One region of the Roseinatronobacter monicus genome, then DNA from elsewhere that is predicted to be linked to it. Evidence: riboswitches for the same ligand, from Rfam matches in the RefSeq annotation. Region 1 holds a riboswitch; the other holds the start of a gene.
What was found. Region 1 has a riboswitch for thiamine pyrophosphate ahead of BD293_RS16245 (thiamine ABC transporter substrate-binding protein). Riboswitches for the same ligand answer to the same signal wherever they lie in the genome.
Positions count from the first base shown of each region.

Region 1 (4,845 bases):
CGTCGGATCGGGCGATGGGGCGCTGCGCAGCTTTGACCCTGCCTCTGGCGCGCTTGTGGCCGAAACAGAGCTGCGCTCGGGCGCGGCTGTCGCGCCGATTGTTGTGGGGGGCACGCTGTATGTCGTGTCACGCGATGGTCAGCTAACGGCCTATCGTTAAAGGCCATAAACAGGTAATGGAACTGCATGGCCCCGTTGCGGGGCCATGTTTGCGTTCAGGAGCACGAGAGACATGAGTTTCACGCTGGCCATTGTAGGCCGCCCCAATGTCGGGAAATCGACCTTGTTCAACCGTCTGGTGGGCAAGCGTCTGGCGCTTGTTGATGACCAGCCCGGCGTCACGCGCGACCTGCGCGAAGGCGATGCGCGCTTGGGCGATCTGCGCTTTACCGTGATCGACACGGCAGGGCTGGAAGAAGTCACCGACGAAAGCCTGCAAGGGCGGATGCGGCGGCTGACGGAGCGCGCGGTCGACATGGCCGATATCTGCCTGTTTCTGGTCGATGCCCGCACCGGCATCACCCCCACAGACGAGATGTTCGCCGAGATTTTGCGCAAGCGCGCAGATCATGTGATTCTGGGGGCCAACAAGGCCGAGGGCCGTGCTGGCGAATCCGGTGTGCTGGATGCCTATGCGCTGGGTCTGGGCGAGCCGTTGCGCCTGTCGGCGGAGCATGGCGAAGGGATGGATGAACTTTATCACATCCTGCGCCCTGTCGCCGATGAATTCGCCGAACGCGCGGCAGTGGATGCGCCCGAGACAGACCTTGATGTCAGCGAAGACGCGCCCGAAGATTTCACCCCCAGCGCCAAGCGCCCGCTGCAAGTCGCCGTCATTGGCCGGCCCAATGCCGGAAAATCCACGCTGATCAACAAGATTCTGGGCGAAGACCGGCTTCTGACCGGCCCAGAGGCAGGCATTACGCGCGATTCGATTTCTGTCTCATTGGACTGGATGGGCACGCCCACGCGGATTTTTGATACCGCAGGCATGCGCAAAAAGGCGCGGGTCATCGACAAGCTGGAAAAGCTGTCGGTTGCCGATGGCCTGCGCGCTGTGCGCTTTGCCGAGGTTGTGGTGGTGCTGCTGGATGCCGCCATCCCGTTTGAGCAACAAGATTTGCGCATGGCCGACTTTGCCGAGACAGAGGGGCGCGCCGTCGTGATCGCGGTGAATAAGTGGGATCTAGAAGAGGATAAGCAGGACAAGCTGAAAGCCCTGCGCGCCGGGTTTGAAAAGCTGCTGCCGCAACTGAAGGGCGCGCCACTGGTCACAGTGTCGGCCATCACCGGCAAGGGGCTGGACCGGTTGCACGACGCGGTTTTGCGCGCGCATGAAGTCTGGAACCGCCGCATCTCAACAGCGAAGCTGAACCTGTGGCTGGGCGCTATGGTCGAGGCGCACCCGCCCCCCGCACCGGGCGGCAAGCGCATCAAGCTGCGCTACGCGACACAGGCCAAGACGCGCCCGCCGGGTTTCGTCATCATGTGCTCGAACCCCGAAGATCTGCCCGCCAGCTACACCCGCTATCTGGTCAATGGCCTGCGCGAGCATTTCGACATGCCCGGAACACCGATTCGGGTATTCATGCGCTCGCAAGCGGATAAAAACCCGTTCAAGGGCCGCAAGAAAGCACCGCCATCGAAGCTGCGCAAACATTTGCAGGGGCGCAAGCCGGACTAGGGCGCTGCTTTAACAAGCCCATGCGCGGAATCAAGGGCGCGAGCCCGCCGCGCATCGCCGGGCCGCAACCACGGCACGGCGATTTGGCTGCCACAAGGGCAATACCACAATGGGCAGATCGCCGCACCGCGGACCGACGCTGCGCGGCTCACTCCGGCGCGTTCTTCCCGATCTCGGCCACTGGACCGGTGGCCCCTGTCTGGGCACGGTGCAGCAACAGTTGATCCAACAAAACACAGGCCATCATCGCCTCGCCCACCGGCACGGCGCGGATGCCCACGCAGGGGTCATGGCGGCCCTTGGTGACAACCTCGGTCGCCTCGCCTGCGCGCGTGACAGACGCACGCGGGGTGTGGATGGACGATGTGGGCTTGATCGCAAAGCGCACCACCACATCCTGACCCGTTGATATACCGCCCAAAATGCCGCCTGCCTTGTTGGTGCGGTAGTGCGGGCCATCTGCGCCCATCTCGATCTCGTCGGCGTTTTCCACGCCGGTCAGGCTGGCGGCGGCCATGCCTGCGCCGATTTCTACACCCTTGACCGCATTGATCGACATCATCGCGGCGGCCAGTTCGGTATCCAGCTTCGCATAGATCGGCGCACCAAGGCCCGCTGGCACGCCCGCAGCCACCACCTCGATCATGGCGCCGACGGAATTGCCATCCTTACGGATCTGGTCCAGCGCCGATGCCCAGTCTTCTGCCGCTTGCGCATCGGGCACCCAGAACGGGTTGCGGTCAATCTGGGCCAAATCAAACCGCGACCGGTCAATCTGGTGTGGCCCCATCTGCACCATATAGCCGGTGATCGTGACATTTGGCGCAAGGGTTTTCAGAACTTCACGCGCAATCGCGCCCGCCGCTACGCGTGCCGCAGTTTCGCGTGCGGATGACCGCCCCCCGCCGCGCGGGTCGCGCAGCCCGTATTTCTGAAAATAGGTAATATCGGCATGGCCGGGGCGGAATGTGTCCAGAATATTGCCGTAATCCTTGGACCGCTGGTCAACATTGCGGATCATCAACTGAATCGGCGTGCCAGTGGTGCGCCCTTCATACACGCCAGACAGAATTTCCACGGTGTCAGGCTCGCGCCGCTGCGTGGTGTGGCGGTTCTGGCCGGGTTTGCGCCGGTCCAGCCAGTGCTGGATCATGCCCGCGTCCAGCGCCACACCGGGTGGGCACCCGTCAACCGTGGCCCCAAGGGCTGGTCCGTGGCTTTCGCCCCAAGTGGTGACGCGGAACAGATGACCGAATGTGTTGAAGCTCATGCGCGCGGACTCCTTTATGCGAAACACTTAGCGGCAAGGTGCCTAAGGCTCAAGCACTGCTCTTGCTCGGGCGTCGGAAAGCGATTAACTCTCGGTCTACCTCGGGGTGCCCCTACAGGGCTGAGATGCGCTATGCGCGAACCCGTTGAACCTGAACCGGTTCGGACCGGCGGAGGGAAGGTTCGGGCGATCTGCCCGCGTCATTCTTCGCCTGTCGCAAGAGAGATGGAGAGAAACAATGACACGTCCCCTATATGCGACGATTGCGGCGCTGACCCTTGCGGGGGCAGCGCAGGCAGATACCCTGACCGTGCTGGCCCCTGATTACTTCGGGTCAAGCTGGGGGCCGGGCCCTGCCATCAAAGAGGGATTCGAGGCGCGCTGCGATTGCACGCTGGAATTTCGCACGGGCGATGTCCTGCCACGCCTGATGCTGGATGGCGCGCGGCTGCAAGGCGATGTCATCATCGGGCTTGGCACGGATGAATTGCTGCGCGCGCGTCAGACCGGGCTGTTTGCAGACCACGGACAGGATCTTTCCCCGTTGAGTGTGCCGGTCACATGGGAAGACGACATATTCATCCCGTTCAACTGGTCCTATGTGGCGTTCGTCTATGACCAGACCCGGCTGGAAACCCCGCCCGCCAGTTTTGCCGAACTGATCGAGCGCGATGACATCTCGTTGATCTGGCAAGACCCGCGCTCGTCCGGTGCAGGGCTGGCGCTGCTGCTTTGGGTCGATCAGCTGTATGGCGACGATGCGTTGGGCATCTGGGAAAACCTTGCGGCCAAGACCGTCACCGTTACGGCGGGATGGTCCGAAGCTTATGGCATGTTCACCAATGGCGAAGCTGACATGGTGCTGAGTTACACCACATCGCCTGCCTATCACATCATGGACGAAGATGATGACACCAAGGCGGCGGCCATTTTCGACGAAGGCCATTATTTCACCGCCGAGGCAGCGGGCATATTGGCAGGGGCCGCACAGCCAGAGCTTGCGCGCGATTTTTTGGCTTATATCCTGTCGGATGAATTTCAGCAGATGATCGCAACGGCGAACTGGTCCTACCCTTCGGCCCTGCCGCGTGAAGAGTGGCCAGAAGTGTTCCGCGATCTGCCCTTGCCCGAAACCGCGATTTTCCTGACCGAGGATGAAGCCGATGCGCGCCGCTCACCTGCCTTGGCGCATTGGCTGGATGGCATGACCCGGTGACACGCGACCCGGCCCGCACAGCGCGCGCAGCCGCCATTCTGGCGGGTCTGGGCGTTGCAGCGTGGCTGGTGGTGCTGAATTTCGGTGCGCTTGGGGCTGTGGCTTGGCGCGCCGAAGGGCTGACCGCCTTGCGCGGTGCCGATTGGGCGGCGGTGCGGTTTACCCTTGTTCAGGCCCTTTTATCGGCAGCGCTGTCGGTTGCGCTGGCCGTGCCGATTGCGCGGGCCTTGGCACGCCGGCGTTTCATCGGGCGGGACGCGCTGATTATGCTGATGGGCGCGCCGTTTATCCTGCCCACCTTGGTCGCCGTGCTGGGGTTGCTGGCAGTATTTGGCCGCGCCGGGCTGGTCAATCAGGGGTTGGAGGGGCTAGGCCTTGCGCGGCTGAACATATTTGGTCTGCATGGCGTCGTGCTGGCGCATGTGTTCTACAACCTGCCCTTGGCCACGCGCATTCTGCTGCAAGGCTGGGCTGCGATCCCGGCAGAGCGGTTCCGCCTTGGGGCCACATTGGGCTTTGGGCCACGGGATAATTTCCGCCAGTTGGAATGGCCGATGCTGCGCGATCTGGTGCCGGGGGCGTTTCTGGTCATCTTCCTGATCTGCCTGACCAGCTTTTCCGTGGCACTGACAATGGGCGGTGGCCCGCGCGCCACCACAGTGGAGTTGGCGATTT
Region 1 is NZ_VFPT01000001.1:3,413,375-3,418,219, reverse strand. Features, by position in the region: gene BD293_RS16260 (outer membrane protein assembly factor BamB family protein) at 1-160, shown strand, start outside; gene der (ribosome biogenesis GTPase Der) at 233-1,684, shown strand; gene aroC (chorismate synthase) at 1,833-2,954, opposite strand; TPP riboswitch at 3,047-3,149, shown strand; gene BD293_RS16245 (thiamine ABC transporter substrate-binding protein) at 3,193-4,170, shown strand; gene BD293_RS16240 (thiamine/thiamine pyrophosphate ABC transporter permease ThiP) at 4,167-4,845, shown strand, end outside.

Region 2 (4,845 bases), 2.6 Mb from region 1:
CAGCTTGATCCAGTTCGTCTCGAACATTTCGCGCGCCATCTGCGCCGTAGTGATCGCCTCGCGCGCGCTGTAGCAGCCTGCGGTATTGGGCAGGACATGCACGCCAAGCCCGCGAATGATGTCCCAGAACGCCTGCCCCTGCCCGCCCTCGCGCCGCAAGGACACGGTCGCCACCGATGCACCAGAGCTGCGAAACGCGTCCTCAAGCACAGCAGGGGACGGGTATTGTGCGGTGCCCAGCATCAAGGGGCTGTCCAGACTGACGCCATAAAACTTGCGCATCGCTCAGCCCCCCTGCATCGGCGCCAGCACTTCCAGCCGGTCGCCGTCGCGCAAAACTGTTGTCGGGCGTGCGGCTTTGGGCAGGAATTCACCGTTCAGCGCTGTGGCCACGCGCGCTGTCCCCCAGCCCAGTTCGGATAGCGCCTCAGCCACAGTTGCGGCTGTGAGCTCATGCGCTGTGCCATTGACCTCAATCTTCATAAACCAGTTCCCCTTTAAGTCCTTGCGTCAGAAACGCCACCGCCTGCCGCGCCAAAGCGGGTGCCATCAGATAGCCATGACGGAACAGACCGTTGAGGTGCAAAATACGCCCCTGCACCACCACGCGCGGCACATTATCGGCGAAGGCAGGGCGCAGATCGGTGCCGGTTTCCACCAGTTCCGCCTCAGCAAAACGCGGGTCGAGCGCATAGGCCGCACTCAGCAGTTCCAACACCGCGCGCGCCGAAATCCCGCGCCGGTCGGCACTCTCGATCTGGGTGGCCCCCAGCATATACAGCCCCCCCGCACGCGGCACGATATACAGCGCATGGCGCGGATGCAGCAGCCGGACGGGGCGCGTCAGCGCGATATCGGGCGCATGCAGCACCACCATTTCCCCGCGCACCCCGCGCAGCCCCGACACCGCGGCGGCCATGCCCCGCGCATCCATAACCGGCCCGTCAATATCTTCGGGCCGCACCTCGGCCCGCTCAACCACTATGCCGCGCGCAGACAGCGCCGCGACAAGGTCAGACAGGGCCGCGCGCGGGTCAAGATGGGCCTCGCCCTCAAAGAACAGCGCCTGAGTGGCCGTGCTCAGGTCAGGCTCCAACGTCGCCAGATCAGTGCTGACCAGCCGGTGACCAGATGTGCGGCGCGCAAAGCGGGCCAGTTCGGCGCGGTCACGCTGCAAGGCAACGACCAGCGACCCGCGATATGTGATTTCCGTCACCTCGGCCCAAGCCTGCGCCGCCGCCGCGCCGTGACGCACAATCGCAGCCTCGGCGGTGGCCCCTTCGCAATAGGGTGCCAGCATTCCACCGGCCCACCATGAACAGCCATGCGGGCCGGGCGGGCCGTTGCGGTCCAGAATGCGCGGGGTCAGTCCGGCCTTGCTGCATTCCCAAGCTGCCCACAGCCCGGCCACCCCTGCCCCGATGATGGTCACATCAGTCATGCGCCCAAACCTTGTGAAAATGATGCACAGGGCCATGCCCCGACCCGACCCGCAGATCATCCGCCGCAAGGATCGCGCCTTGCAGATAGGCATGCGCGCGCGCCACCGCCGCCCCCAAGGGCAGGCCTTGCGCAAAACCGGCCGCAATCGCGGCGGACAGCGTACAGCCTGTGCCATGCGTGTTGCGGGTGATATGACGCCGGGCGGTCAAACGGGTGGTCGCACCGCCCTCGATCAGCAGGTCAACACAGATTTCCCCTGTACCATGCCCGCCTTTCATCAACACAGCGTCGGCCCCCATAGCGCGCAGGGCATGGCCTTGCTCGGCCATCTCGGCCTCGGATGTCGCTTGGGTGGTGCCCAAAAGATCCGCCGCCTCGGGCAGATTCGGGGTCACCAATGCGGCCAAGGGCAAAAGCTGCTGGCGCAGCGCCTCCAATGCCTCGGGCGGCAGCAGCCGGTCGCCGGATTTGGCCACCATCACCGGGTCCAGCACAATGGGAACCCCGCGCCCCTGCACGCGCTGCGCGACTGTCGCTATCGCCTCGGGGCCGCCCAGCATCCCCAGCTTGAGCGCGCGCACATCAAGATCATCGAATACCGCATCAATCTGGGCCGTGATCATGGCAGGGGTTGCAGGCTCGACCATCGTGACGGCGCGGGTGTTTTGTGCTGTCAGCGCCGTAATCACCGACGCGCCATAAACGCCCAATGCTGAAAATGTCTTCAAATCGGCCTGAATACCTGCGCCGCCGCCCGAATCAGAGCCTGCGATGGTCAATGCGATGGGAACCAAAATGCCCCTCCTTGCTAATGGGTCCAACGCAAGGATACGGCATGTAGGTGCTATGCACCTGATCGTCACCGTTCCCTACGCCGGTATAATCCGGATCAGGTTCGATGGGTTGGCTCGCGCCTCTCAGCCCCTATGACAGGGCACCCCAACGGTTGTTACGTGTTAGGTAAATCTGATCGGCACGGTTGGCAAGGGGGCATGACCCAAAAGCAAAAGGCCCGCGAGCGCGAGCCTTTCAAACTTGTTTTGCAACATTTTTGAATTTGGTGGAGCCAAGCGGGATCGAACCGCTGACCTCTTGAATGCCATTCAAGCGCTCTCCCAACTGAGCTATGGCCCCACTGTTGCGACGAACCGTGCCGCGATGCCGCCTCATACGAGAGCACGCAGACCAGTGCAACAAAAAAACACCAGCCTGCGGCTCTTGATTACTCAGTCGTCATCATCCGATGCGACATCGGCCAGATCATCCAGCGCGACGGTATCTTCGTCGTCATCTTCCAGCAGTTCATCATCGACTTCGACCGCATCTTCATCGTCAACCAGCAGATCATCCTCTTCCTTGGCAGGGGCTGCCTTGGATTTGAGGGGGGCTGTGGTCACGTCGTCACGACGATCATTGCTGTCGAGTGGAACCACCTTGCCCGTGTAGGGGCTGATGATCGGAGAGTTGTTCAGGTCATAAAACCGTTTGCCGGTTTCAGGGCAGACGCGCTTAACGCCCCATTCTGGATTGGACATCTGCAATTCCTTTATTCGCGTGCCTTCCTTCAAGCTATGCGCCGTGCCATAACTCGACCATGCTGTAAAGGGCTGAGAGGCAGCGCGGGTCATAGGGCTGGCAGTTTTTGCGCCAGATACTGGTATTGTGAACGAAGCCACCTTGGGGAAAGCGGGCATATGCGGGTCGAGAACGGAATCGCCATTTTGCAAGGAACACCCGAGATTGCAGTGGTGTTGCGCCGTTCCGGTCAGGCCCGCAGGCTGAGTTTGCGGGTATCGGGCCTTGACGGGCGGGTCACACTGACACTGCCCAAAAGCCTGCGGTTGCAAGACGCGCTGGAATTCCTGCAAGAGCGCGAAAGCTGGTTGCGCGCCGCAGTCACCCGCGTTCCAGAGATAAGCCCCGTCGGGATCGGCCGCGAAATCATGCTGCATGGCAAGATCGTGCGAATCATGCAAGGGGCCGGCCCACGCCTTGGCGTCGAGGGCGCACAGCTTCTGGTCCCGCCGGACCCGACCGGCACCCGCACCGCGCTGCGCGTCGCCACCTATCTCAAGGCCAGCGCGCGTGCTGCACTCGTGCCCGCCTCTGAACGCTATGCCGCAGCCCTTGGACGGCCCATCGCCGCGATTGCGCTGCGCGACACGCGCTCGCGCTGGGGGTCATGCACGGCACAAGGACGGCTGATGTATTCATGGCGGCTGATCATGGCCCCGCCGGAGGTGCTGCATTATGTCGCCGCCCATGAAGTGGCGCATCTCGAACACATGGACCATTCGCGCAACTTCTGGGCCTGCGTGGCGCAACTGATGCCCGAATATAAGCAACACCGGCACTGGCTGCGCGACAATGGTGCGCTGCTGCACAGCTATTGCTTCACATCGCGCCCCTGCGCGGACAATGGGTAGCGCTCCAACACATCGTATTGCGCACCATCAGCGCGCAGATGCGACCGGAACAGGGCGATTTCACTGACCTCAAACGCCTCGGTGCGAAACGTCGCGTCGCGCGCGACAGCGGCTTCCAGTTCCGCCTGATTGAAACTGCCGGGACGCAAATAGGACAGGGTGACATGCGGGCTGTAGCGCCGCGCTTCGGGCGCAAAGCCCGCGACACGCGCCAGCCGCATCAGCTTTTGCTGGAGCGCCATCAATTGAGGGGCCGGAGCAACACAGGCGTGCAGGTTATGCGGTTTTGACTTGCCATACAGGCCAAGCCCTGAAACCTGAACGGAAAAATCAGGCACTTCCAGCCGCGTCAGCGCTTCATCCAGCGCCTCTAGCTGGGCCATCTCCGCCTCCCCCAGAAAGACCAGCGTGATGTGGAAACTCTCGGGCGGCAGCTTGCGCTTCACCGGCAGCAGAAACTGTTGCAGCACCAAATGACTGCGGATATGCGCGGGCAATTCCAGCCCAAGAAAGACACGCATTCTGGGACTGCCCTACTCCGCCGCATAGGTCGCGGCGACCTCATACATCACCGGCTCGAAGCGCGCGCATTGCACGGCAATGGCGCGGTTGCGCGCGCGCATCTCTGATGTGCGCAGCATGGCCTGAAAATCTGCCCGCTCGCGCCACCGCGAATAGGTGGAAATGCGCGTCTGGGCATCATTGACATGGATCGCGGCACCCCGAAATCCCGGCTGGTGGCGGATCACCTTGTCATAAGCATCCTGCAAGGCTTCGAGCACATCGGTGCAGGTGCCCGGTGTCATCTCGAATGTGGAAATGACTGTCTGCTCGTCATTGGTTGCGCTGATCTGCATCTCGCGGCCCTCCCTGAGCTATGGCCCATCGTGCCGCAAACCTGTGCCAAGATCAATCGTTCAGCATTGCCATCAGGCGCGCTTTCTCGCCCCGGTCCTGCGGGTCGGAAATCGCTTCG
Region 2 is NZ_VFPT01000001.1:786,969-791,813, reverse strand. Features, by position in the region: gene BD293_RS03515 (thiazole synthase) at 1-282, opposite strand, end outside; gene thiS (sulfur carrier protein ThiS) at 286-483, opposite strand; gene BD293_RS03505 (FAD-dependent oxidoreductase) at 473-1,441, opposite strand; gene thiD (bifunctional hydroxymethylpyrimidine kinase/phosphomethylpyrimidine kinase) at 1,434-2,237, opposite strand; TPP riboswitch at 2,293-2,395, opposite strand; tRNA gene BD293_RS03495 (tRNA-Ala) at 2,502-2,577, opposite strand; gene BD293_RS03490 (TIGR02300 family protein) at 2,670-2,978, opposite strand; gene BD293_RS03485 (M48 family metallopeptidase) at 3,138-3,869, shown strand; gene thpR (RNA 2',3'-cyclic phosphodiesterase) at 3,830-4,390, opposite strand; gene BD293_RS03475 (antibiotic biosynthesis monooxygenase family protein) at 4,403-4,726, opposite strand; gene BD293_RS03470 (vWA domain-containing protein) at 4,779-4,845, opposite strand, start outside.
Region 2: it holds a riboswitch for thiamine pyrophosphate, as region 1 does, so the genes downstream of both, thiD (bifunctional hydroxymethylpyrimidine kinase/phosphomethylpyrimidine kinase) here and BD293_RS16245 (thiamine ABC transporter substrate-binding protein) in region 1, are expected to answer to the same signal.